DNA from 2 places in the Roseateles sp. DAIF2 genome. Region 2 is predicted to be linked to the other one. Evidence: riboswitches for the same ligand, from Rfam matches in the RefSeq annotation. Region 2 holds a riboswitch; the other holds the start of a gene.
What was found. Region 2 has a riboswitch for cobalamin ahead of G8A07_RS20235 (TonB-dependent receptor domain-containing protein). Riboswitches for the same ligand answer to the same signal wherever they lie in the genome.
Positions count from the first base shown of each region.

Region 1: linked by a shared signal. The riboswitch ahead of G8A07_RS12260 (TonB-dependent siderophore receptor) and the one ahead of G8A07_RS20235 (TonB-dependent receptor domain-containing protein) in region 2 are both predicted to bind cobalamin.

Region 1 is NZ_CP049919.1:2,657,545-2,662,947, reverse strand. It holds gene G8A07_RS12270 (ferredoxin) at 1-290, opposite strand, end outside; gene G8A07_RS12265 (PepSY domain-containing protein) at 287-1,801, opposite strand; gene G8A07_RS12260 (TonB-dependent siderophore receptor) at 1,813-3,942, opposite strand; cobalamin riboswitch at 4,185-4,464, opposite strand; gene G8A07_RS12255 (MgtC/SapB family protein) at 4,545-5,294, shown strand.
Region 2 is NZ_CP049919.1:4,387,723-4,393,125, forward strand. It holds gene G8A07_RS20215 (excinuclease ABC subunit UvrA) at 1-90, shown strand, start outside; gene G8A07_RS20220 (hypothetical protein) at 245-1,882, shown strand; gene G8A07_RS20225 (TetR/AcrR family transcriptional regulator) at 1,883-2,494, opposite strand; gene G8A07_RS20230 (NAD(P)H-binding protein) at 2,648-3,712, shown strand; cobalamin riboswitch at 3,724-3,975, shown strand; gene G8A07_RS20235 (TonB-dependent receptor domain-containing protein) at 4,057-5,403, shown strand, end outside.

The DNA of each region.
Region 1 (5,403 bases), 1.7 Mb from region 2:
TCCAGGTTCTCGCCCTGGGCGTCGTAGTACCAGGTGCCGTCGGGCTGCACGCACATCACCGGCCCGCCCTTGCAGGCCGCAAAACAGCTGACCCGGCTGCGCTTGACGCGCAGCGGCCCCTCCTGGATGCCGGCCGCCTTGAACTTCTCGCCCAGGCTGTCGAACACCGCCTGCGCCTGGCCGTCCTGCGTGCAGCGCGGCCCGGTGCAGACCAGCAGATGGCGGCGATAGGCCTGGATGCTGGGCTTGCTGACGGCAGGGCTGGATGGCGGCGACTTGTCGTCGTTCATTGATTTATTGACTTCTTCGGTCTCGAAATTCGTTGCTGTTGCTGCTTGCGCAAACGCCGCACGCCCAGCACCAGGCCAGCGCTGGTCAACCCCAGGCCCAGCAGGCTCAGCGCGATCACCACGCCATCGCGCGCCAGCGGCAGGCCAACTAACGGCGGCAGGTCCCAGCGGTGCAGCGCGTTGAACAGCCAGCGGTTCCAGCGCCCCGCCTCGTCCAGGCGCAGCACCACCCGGGCCGTGCGCGGGTCGAGATAGTAGACCAGGCCACCGGTGCTCGGTTCGTCGAAGGCCACCCGGTAGACCGGGAAGCTGCGGCGCTGGTGGCGCAGCGCGTAGTAATGCAGGTCCGGCTCATGCAGCCACCCGGCCGCCACGATCGTCGCCTGCGGCTGCAAGCTCTGGGCCGCGGCGCGCAGGCGTGCATCGTCCAGCCCCGCCGGCAAGACCTGGCCCTGTGGGTCGATCAGCGCCGTGCCGGTGGGCGTCGTGGCCAGCCAGAAATGCGTGCCCTGGAAGCGCTGCGCGGCCAGCTCGCCGGTGCCGGCCGGCAGCTGGGGCGGCATCCGCAGCGCGGCCGGCTCCAGCGCGCCGCCGCGCCAGCGCTGCTGCTCGCCGGCTGCCGGACCGTCGCCACCGGGCCAGCCCCAGGGATCCATCGACAGCCAGCCGCTGAAGATCCAGGCCGCCAGCACCAGGCCGCCGCCCAGGCCCAGCAGGTGATGCCAGCGCTGCCAGGGCTCGCGGTAGGGGCTGACGCTGCCGCTGGCATAGCGACGCCGCAAGCGCAGCCGCTGCACGCCCAGCACCAGGCCCAGCGCGCACAGGCCCAGCGCGATGCCGCTGCTCCACAGCACCACCTCGCGCCACAGCTTGCCGTCGATGCGCAGCGGCGTGAAATAGAGCCAATGCGTCACCGAGCCCAGCCAGTTCCAGCCGCGCTCCCAGCGCCGCGTGTCCAACACCAGCTCGCCGCTGCGCTGCGCGATATAGAGCTCCAGCCCGTCCTCCGCGTCCAGCGCCACCCGGTACAGCGGCCGCTGGGCGTTGAAGCGGCTGTAGACGCTCCACTGGTCCGGCCCGTCCAGCAGCTCGACCCAGCGCACCGCCAGCGGCCGCCCGGCCAGACTCTGGCCATAGGCGGCGGCCAGGCTGGCGGCTTGCAGCGCATCCAGCGGCACACGCGGCCTGCCGTCCAGAGCGTCCACCGCGTGCCAGGTCTTGCCGGCCTGAAACAGCCAGACCGGCCGGCCGAGCTGCTGCTGCAGGCGCAGCGCCTCCGGCGCGCCCGATCGGCCCAGCGCCGCCCAGGCCGCGCCCGCATCGACCGCCGGCGCGGCCAGTGGCATGGCGGTGGCGGTGGCCCCGGCCGTCAGCGCCCGTTCGCGCTCCTCGGCGCGCAGCTCCGGCCGCGCGACGAACAGCATCACCAGGCCCGACAGCAGCCAGACCAGCACCAGCAGGCCCAGCGCGATGCCGAGCCAGCGGTGCAGCAGATGGAAGCAGCGCCACATGGATCGCCCCTTCAGTCGAAGCGGTGGTCCAGCACCAGCTGCGCGCTGCGCGGCGCGCCCAGCAACACCTGGGTGGCCGTGTAGCTGCTGCTGGCGTAGAGCTTGTCGCCCAGATTGCGCAGATGCAGGCGCAGCACGCTGCGATCGCTCAGGCGTTTGCCCAGACTCGCATCCCAGACCGTGTAGCCGGACAGGCGCTGCATGTTCGCGGTGCTGGTGTAGCGCTGCCCGACATGGCGCAGACCGCCGCCGATGTCGTAGCCATGCCCCTGGTAGCCCAGCCACAGCCCGGCCTGACGCTCCGGCGCATTCGGTGCGCAATTCCCGGCCAGCGAGCCGCCTTGGGCATTGAACAGGCGCTCATAGCGCGCGCGCAGCAGCGCGGCATTGGCATCCAGGCGCCAACCCGGCGCCGGGCTCCAGGCCGCGGCCAGCTCGACACCGCGCGAGCGCAGGCTGCCGCCCTGCACGCTTTCACGCGGGCGCAGCGGATCTGGCGTCAGGATATGGTCCTTGTCGATCTGGAACAGCGCCGCGCTCCATTCCAGCCGGCCGGCGGCGCGCTTGTAGCCGAGTTCGAACTGGCGACCCTCGGTCAGGCGCAGCGCGGTATTGGCCTTGCTGAGCGTCGCGATCGTGCCGACCGGGTCGGTGCCGCTGCTGAGCTGGGCGTAGATGCTCTGCATCGCGTCGGGCTGGAACAACGCCCCCAAACGCCAGCTGGTCGGGCTGAAGCGCGCACCCCAGCCGTCAGGCCGCGGCGACAGGATGTCACGCTGCAGCCGCGTGCGGTCATGCCGCAGCCCGGCGCTGAGATGCCAGTCCGGTGTCGGCTGCCAGTCGGTCTCGAGGAACAGGGCCTGCTGGCGCGTCTCGGAGCGGTTGCGCGGCAGCATCGGCGCGGCGGCGATGTAGCGGCCGGGATCGAAGCCCTGCAGCGGCACCTGGGTGACGGTGTCGTACTCGTACAGATCGTTGGCATGCTGGAAGCGCAGCCACATCTGCTCCAGCCCGCTGGTCCATTGCCAGCCGCCGGCGCGGCCGCGCAGTTCGGCGCGCAGGCCCGACTGGCGCAGCCGGTGCTCGATGCCCAGATAGCCCTGGCGCTCGATCGAGCGGCCATCGGCGCTGGCACCGTACTCCTCCAGATTGCGCCAGCGTCGGTCGGCCAGGAAGCGGTAGGCCACCACGCGGGCATCCAGCCCCTCGGCCAGGCGCCAGTCCAGCCGCGCGCGGGCACGCTCCTGGTCCATGCGCCACAACGCGTCCTCGACGTTGTAGTTCTCGCGCCGTAGCTCGCGCCAGAGGCTGCCGTCCGGCTTCAGCGGCGTGCCGAAATAGGCGGTCGGGCGCTCGCGATGCACGTCCAGGCTCAGGTCCAGGCGCAGGTCCGGCGTGGCTTCCCAGCGCCAGGTGCTCATCAGCTTGCCGTTGCGGTAGTCGCCGCGCTCGATATGGCCATCGCCGCCCTTGGCCAGCAGGTCCAGGCGCAGCGCGCTGCGCTCGCTCAGGGGGCGCGCCAGGCCCAGGCCCAGGCGGTAGTCGCCCCGGCTGCCCAGGCCCGCACTCAGTTCGCTCACAGCCTCGCGGCCCGGCACCTTGCGCACCAGGTTGATCAGGCCGCCGATCGCGCCGTCGCCGTACAGCACCGAGGCCGGGCCGCGCAGGATCTCGACGCGCTCATAGCCCCAGCCGTCCGAGGGGACGGACTGGGTGCCGGAGGCGGTGGCCATGCGCAGCCCATCCTCGGCCAGCGCCACCGAGTCGTTGCCGCTGAAGCCGCGGCTGGCGAAGGTGCTGCCCGAACCGGGCGAGCCCAGCGCGCTGACACCGGTGGCACGCCCCAGCAGGTCGGCGATCGTGGCCTCGCCGCGCGCGCGCAGGCGCTCGACGTCGAGCACCTCGATGCTGGCGGCGGTTTCGAGCGCGCTGAGGTCCAGGCGCGAGGCGGTGGACTGCGAGGCCAGCAGGCCGTCCGCCGGCTTTGAGGCCTGGCCGGACACGCGCACCGGCTGCAACTGCTGCTGGGCCAGGGCCGGCGCGGCGGCCAGCGCGGCCAGCATCAGCAACGCGGCATGCGGCAAGGGGCGCAGGCACGGACCTGCCTGGAACGGACGGGGATTCTTGGAGCTGTGATGCATCGGTGGACTCGGGATCGACCACGGGGCCGCAGGCCCGGGACGCAGACGCGCCGGGCCGATGCGCGCACGCCGATCGGTCAGCAAGAGAGGACGAGGGAAGAGGAACGAGAACTCAGGCCACGGACGGCAGAGGATCGGGACTCATGAAGCTGGTCTGTCTGGGCCAAGGCCCGCTGTCGCGCCCGGCCTGCCTCCCCGCAGACCCGCGCCTCATGACGCAGCGATCCCGAACAAGCCACGGGACCGCGCATCGCCTTGTTGGCCGGTATCCGGGCTGACGACGACTCGCCGGCCCTTCCCAGACGCGCAAAGGCATCCAGTGGGCGGAGGAAGCGAGGTGGAAACACGGCCGCGGCGCACGGCCGGGGAAAGCACGGCGCCGGGTCGGATTCCGGTCGTTTGACCGTTGCGGGGGCAGCTCAGGCAAGGATCGGGCCGTTCTTCTGGCCTGTCCCCCTCCTGATTCCCGTTTAACTGCAGGATGGCAATCATCCCGCGAGCACCAACGGCGCGAATCCTAAACGATTCGCGGTCAAGACCTGCCCCTGGGGCCGGCGGCGGCGTAGCATCGGGCGGTCGGCACCCGCAGGGAGACCCCCATCATGCTGGACCTGGAACAGCTGCTGCGCTATTGGGCGATCGGTCAATGGCAGGCCAATGTGCTGATGCTGATGCACCTGGGCGGCGCGATGGTGCTGGGCCTGATCCTCGGCTACGAGCGCGCCTACCATGGCCGCGCCGCCGGCATGCGCACCTATGCGCTGGTCTGCATGGCCTCCTGCGCGGTGACGGTGCTGGTGGCCTTCCCGCAGCATTGGTTCGGCGGGCTGGCCGGCGCTCTGCCCCCGCCCTTCACCGACCCGACCCGCGTGATCCAGGGCGTGCTGACCGGCATCGGCTTTCTCTGTGCCGGCGTGATCATGCGCGAGGGCATGAACATCAGCGGCCTGACCACCGCCGCCTCGCTGTGGGCCGCCGCGGCGCTGGGCATCGTGGTCGGCATGGGCTTTTACTTCGCGGCCATCGCGCTGACCCTGCTCTGCGCCAGCCTGATGATGTGGGGCGCCAAGCTGGAGGCGCGCCTGCCCTCGCATCCGGCGATCTCGGTGCTGCTGCGCGGCGAGCCGGCACGGCGCTTCGAGCAGGCCGAGCTGGCCGCCTTCGCCGAGCAGATCGGCTACCGCTTCGCGCCCGGCTCGCTGAGCATCGAATGCGTCGGCGGCCGCGAGGAATGGCGCTTCGTCTGCACCGCAATGCGCAACTACAAGGGCCAGACCCTGACGCGCTTCTCCAGCCATATCGGCGAGCTGCCCGGCGTCGCCGAATACAGGGTCACGCACGCGCGCAACTGAGCTCCTGGTGTATCCCGCGCGAGCGGGAGTAGACGTCGAAACCGCTGCTTCCCCGTCCTACCAAGATTGATAGGTGCCGCACGAGCGCGCCTTTCGTATCGTCCGCGGA
Region 2 (5,403 bases):
CGCGTCGTCTTCGAGGGCACGCCGGCCGCGCTGGTGCAGGCCCGCGCGACCCTGACCGGCCAGCATCTGGCGGACTACATCGGCGCCTGAGCGCGACGCGCCCGGCCGGCCCCCATGTCGGGTCCGGCCGCGCGTTTGCGTTTCATAGGACAGGCGCGCCCATGTCCGGGCCCGCCCGTCCCGCGCGGGTCCGCCGTCGGCCGGCGGGGCGGCCTCGTCATGACGGCTGCTCAGGGAGTCGGTCATGAATGCTTCTTCCCCTACCTTCAACGCGCGCATCCTGCCGCTGGGCCAAATCGCCGATGCCACAGACGCCAATCCGGCCCCGCAGGCCGGCCCGCGCTCGGTCGGCCTGTGCTTCTCCGGCGGCGGCAGCCGCGCCCTGTCCTGCGCGATGGGGCAGCTGCGCGCGCTGCGCTACCTGGGCCTGCTGGATCAGGTGTTCGCCAGCTCCTCGGTCTCCGGCGGCACCTGGGCCAACAGCCTGTTCACCTACCTGCCGGCCGGCATCTCGGATGACGATTTCCTCGGCGAGGTGATCCTCGATCCGCGCGCGCTGAGCCTGTCGGTGCTGGAGCGGCAGACGCCGAACAACCTCGGCCGGGTGCCGACCCGGCTGGATCCGCTGGACATCATCGACACGCTGTATCAGCTCAAGGAAACCTACGGCTATGCGAACTCCGATCTCTGGCAGGGCCTGATCGGCGAGCTGGTGCTGAAGCCCTACGGCCTGTGGCTGCCGGGCGCCGACGGCTTCGACCGCCGCAGCTTCAGCTGGTCCGAGGCCTATCTGAAGACGGCCGGCGGCCCGCTGGCGCGCAACCCGGGGCTGAAGGTGAGCGACTTCATCACGGTGCAGCGCCAGCGCCCCTTCCCCATCCTCAACACCAGCCTGTTCAGCAGCGACGCCACCGATGCGGACCTGATGCCCTTCGAGGCGAACTTCATGCTGGGCGTGCGGGCGAACTTCCCGGCCAATGCGCAGCAGCAGCCGGGCGCGATCGGCGGCGGGCTGCTGGAATCCTTCGCGATGGGCAGCACCTATCAGGGCGATGCCGCGCCCGGCCTGGTCACGACCAGCCGGCCCGCGCGCCTGTACTCGCTGTCCGATATCGCCGGCTGCAGCAGCGCCGCCTTCGCCCAGCTGTTCGAGGAGCAGTACCCCGACTTCAAGGGGCTGGTGCCGCGCTATCCCTATTGGCCGCTGCAGGCGCGCGCCAGCCAGCCGGCGCTCAACTACCGCTTCGCCGATGGCGGCAGCCTGGAGAACCTGGGTGTCAACGCGATGCTGGCGCGCGGCGTGCCGCGCCTGATCGTATTCGTCAACACCGACGAGGGCATCAGCCGCGACCCGGCCCGGCGCGACGTGATCCTCTCCGACGACATCCCGCCGCTGTTCGGCCTGCAGCCCTTCGCGGCCGGCGTCGGCTATGTGCCCTATGGCCCGAACCAGCCCGGCGAGGGCGCGGCGCGGCTGTACCGCCACAACCAGGTCTTCGAGACCAGCGCCTTCGCCGAGCTGCAGCAGAAGCTGCTGGCCGCCAAGAACGCCGGCGGCGCGCTGATGGTGCGCCAGGTCCTGAAGGTGCTGCCCAACAGCTGGTTCGACGTGCCGGCGCAGGAATCGGTCGAACTGCTGTGGGTCTACAACGACAACGTCTCCAGCTGGTGGCAGCAGCTGCCCTTCGAGACGCGCGCCTGGCTGGACATCGAGAGCGTCGACGATTTCCCGCTCTACGACACCGTTACCCAGCTCTACCTGACGCCCATCATGGTCAACGCGCTGGCGCATCTGGCCTGCTGGAACCTCGCCTCGCCCTCGACCCTGGGCAATGAGGGCGGCCTCAGCAATGGGCAGGTGGTGCAGCGCATGTTCCGCTGACTAGCCCCGCCGCCCGCGCGCCCCGTCCAGCAGCGACTGCAGCGCCGCCAGCAGCACCTCGGTGGCCTCGTCGGCATCGAGCAGGCCCGAGCTGACGAAGGCGCCGTTGACCAGCACCGCCAGCTGGGCGGCCAGACGGTCCGGCTGGCGCACGCCCTCGAGCCGGCGGGCGATGTCCTGCAGACGGCCGCGCAGCGCCAGCATGTGGCGCTGCGCCACCCGGCGCGCCGGATGGTCCTGCTCGGCGAACTCGGCCGCGACATTGATCTGCGGGCAGCCGCGGTAGTTGGCGCGGGCCAGGCGCGCGCCGATCCAGCGCAGATGGGCGGCCAGCTCGCCGGCGGGATCCTCCGCATGAGCCTCGGCCACGCTGTCCCACAGCGCCCAGAACTCCTGGTCCTCGCGCTCCAGGAAGGCGACGATCAGATCGTCCTTGGTCGGGAAGTAGCGGTACAGGCTGGTCTTGGCGATCACCGCCTCCTGCACCACCAGATCCACCCCGACCGCGCGCACGCCGCGCTCGTAGAACAGCCGGGAGGCGGTGTCGAGGATGCGCTCGCGCAGCTCGGCGGCCGGCTCGGCCGCGGCCTTGCCCGCCGCCGCTCGCTTCACTGGCGCGGGGCGGGACGCCGCAGACGGCGATGCAGCGGACGGAAGCGAGGAAGGCGATCGAAGAACGGTTTTGCTGACCATGCTTGACATGCTACAGACCTGTCTGTAATCTTTAAAGAACAGACAGGTCTGTATCATTCATAGGAGATCTCGATGACCCAGCACGCTTTCACCGCCCAGCCACCCGCCTCGGCCCCGATCGCCGTCTATGGCGCCACCGGTCATACCGGCCGTTTCGTCGTCCGGGAGGCGCTTCGCCAGGGCCTTCCGGTGGTGGCGGTCGGCCGCGATGCCGCGCGGCTCGAGCAGGGCCTGCCGCCCGAGGTCGAGCGGCGCGTCGCCGCGCTGGACGACCCGGAAGGCCTGGCGCGGGCCTTCGCCGGCTGTGCGGTGGTGATCAACTGCGCCGGCCCCTTCCTCGACACCGCGGTGCCGGTGGCGCGCGCCGCGCTGCGGGCAGGCAGCCATTACCTCGACGTAACCGCGGAACAGGCCAGCGCCCAGGCCCTGTTCGCCGATTTCGACGCGGCGGCGCGCGCCGCCGGCCGGGTCGTGACGCCGGCGGCGGGCTTCTACGGCGGCCTGGCCGATCTGTTGGCCAGTGCCCTGGCCGCGGCCGGCGCGCCGGCGCAGGCGATCGACGAGATCACCGTGGCGATCGGGCTCGATCGCTGGTGGCCCACCAGTGGCACCCGCGTGACCGGCGAGCGCAACAAGGTGCCGCGCCTCGTGCTGCGCGACGGCGCATTGGCGCCGCTGCTGCCGCAGACCGAGGCGCGGGACTGGTCCTTCGCCGCGCCGTTGGGCCGCATGGACATGGTCGAGCTGCCCTTCAGCGAGATCATCACGCTGGCCCGGCATCTGCAGGCGCGCAGCATCCGCTCGCTGCTGAACCGCTCGGCACTGGAAGACATCCGCGACAGCACCACGCCGCCGCCCGCGGCGGTCGATGCCAGCGGGCGCTCGGCCCAGCGCTTCGAACTGGTGCTGCGGCTGCGGATGACGGACGGCAGCATCCGCGAGGCCGGCGTGCGCGGCCAGGATATCTACGCGGTGACCGCGCCGATCGTGGTCGAGGCCGCCCGGCAGCTGCACGCGGCCGGCCATCAACCGAGCGGTGCGCTGGCGCTGGCCCAGGCGGTGCCACCCGCGGCGCTGCTGGCCGCGTTGCATCGTGGCCACGCGCTGGAGCTGTTCGGCGACGCCCTGCCCGGCTGAGCGGCTCCGCTCGCTATCATTCCCGCGTTGGTGCTCGCAACGGCCGTCCGGCCCGCGCAGTTCAACGGGAATCAGCGGGGCCGCGCAGCGGCCCAAGCTGAGCTGCCCCCGCAACGGTAAGCGGAAGGCGGGTGAAGCTACTGCGGATTCGGCCGCGACGCCCGCGCCCCTGTTGAGACCCACTGGGTGCCGCGGCGCCTGGGAAGGGAACAGCGGTCCCACTTCCGCCAGCCCGGATACCGGCCAACAAGCGGCGGCGCCCCTGGCGCCTCCATATCGCATGCGGCCGCGGGGAAGCGGCGGACATGCAGTCCCGGCAGTTGCCATTCAGTCCCCCTCCCACCATGTTGTATCCACATCCGTCCTGCCCGTCCGGTATGCCGCGCCGCGCCCTCGCCGTCGCCGCCTTCCTCTCCCTCGCCCCGCTCGCCGCCAGCGCGCAGCAACACCTGGCCCCGGTCGTCGTGACCGGCACGCGCGAGGCCCAGCCGCTGAGCGCCAGCGTGGCCGACGTGGTGCTGATCGACCGCGAGGCGTTGCGCGACGGCGGCCTGAGCTCGGTCGAGGAGGCACTGCGCCGCCATGCCGGCCTGCAGCTGGCACGCAACGGCGGCCCGGGCCAGAACGCCGGCTACTTCCTGCGCGGCACCGGCACCAGCAGCACCGTGGTGCTGATCGACGGCGTGCGCGTCGGCTCCGCCACCCTGGGCCAGGCCAACTTCGAGAACATGAGCCTGGCACAGATCGAGCGCATCGAGGTGCTGCGCGGCCCGGCCTCCAGCCTCTACGGCGCCGACGCGGTCGGCGGCGTGATCCACATCATCACCCGTCGCGGCGAGGCGGGCGCCACGCCCCATCTGGGCGCACGCCTGGCCATCGGTGGCGAGCGCTCGCGCGAGGGCCATCTGGAGGCGAGCGGCATGCTGGGCGGCTTCGACTATGCCGCCAGCGTCGCGCGCGAAAGCAGCCGCGGCATCTCGGCGATCCGCCAGAGCGGCGACCTGTTCGGCAACTTCAACCCGGACCGCGATGGCTTCAAGCGCGACAGCGCCCAGCTGCGCCTGGGCTTCACGCCGCTCGCGGGCCATCGCCTGGGCCTCTCGGCCAGCCAGAACAAGCTGAACGCGCAGTTCGACGGCAGCGAGTACGGCCCGCCGCCCGACTTCAAGCAGGATGCCTCGCCGGATTTCCGCAACCATCTGAAGGCGCGGCTGCTCGCGCTCGACTACCGCGGCCGCATCTCCGAACAATGGACCACCAGCCTGCAGCTCGCCAAGGGCAAGGACGAGCTGGTCAGCGGCGCGAATCTGCTCAGCAGCTACGAGACCGAGCGCGAACAGCTGACCTGGCAGAACGCGCTGCGCTTCGCCCCCGGCCAGCAGCTGGTGCTGGCCTATGAGCAGCTGCGCGAGCAGGTGGCCGGCAATGTGATCACGGGCGCACCGACGCGCCGCAACAAGGCCGTGATCGCCGGCTACGCCGGGCAGTTCGGCGCCGGCGACGCGATCGGCCTGGAGGCCAGCCTGCGCCGCGACGACAACTCGGCCTATGGCGACACCAACACCGGCAATATCGGCGCCAGCTATGCGCTGAGCCCGCAGCTGAAGCTGCGCGCGCTGGCCGGCAAGACCTTCCGCGCGCCGACCTTCAACGACCTCTACTACCCCGGCTACGGCGTCGCCACCCTGCAC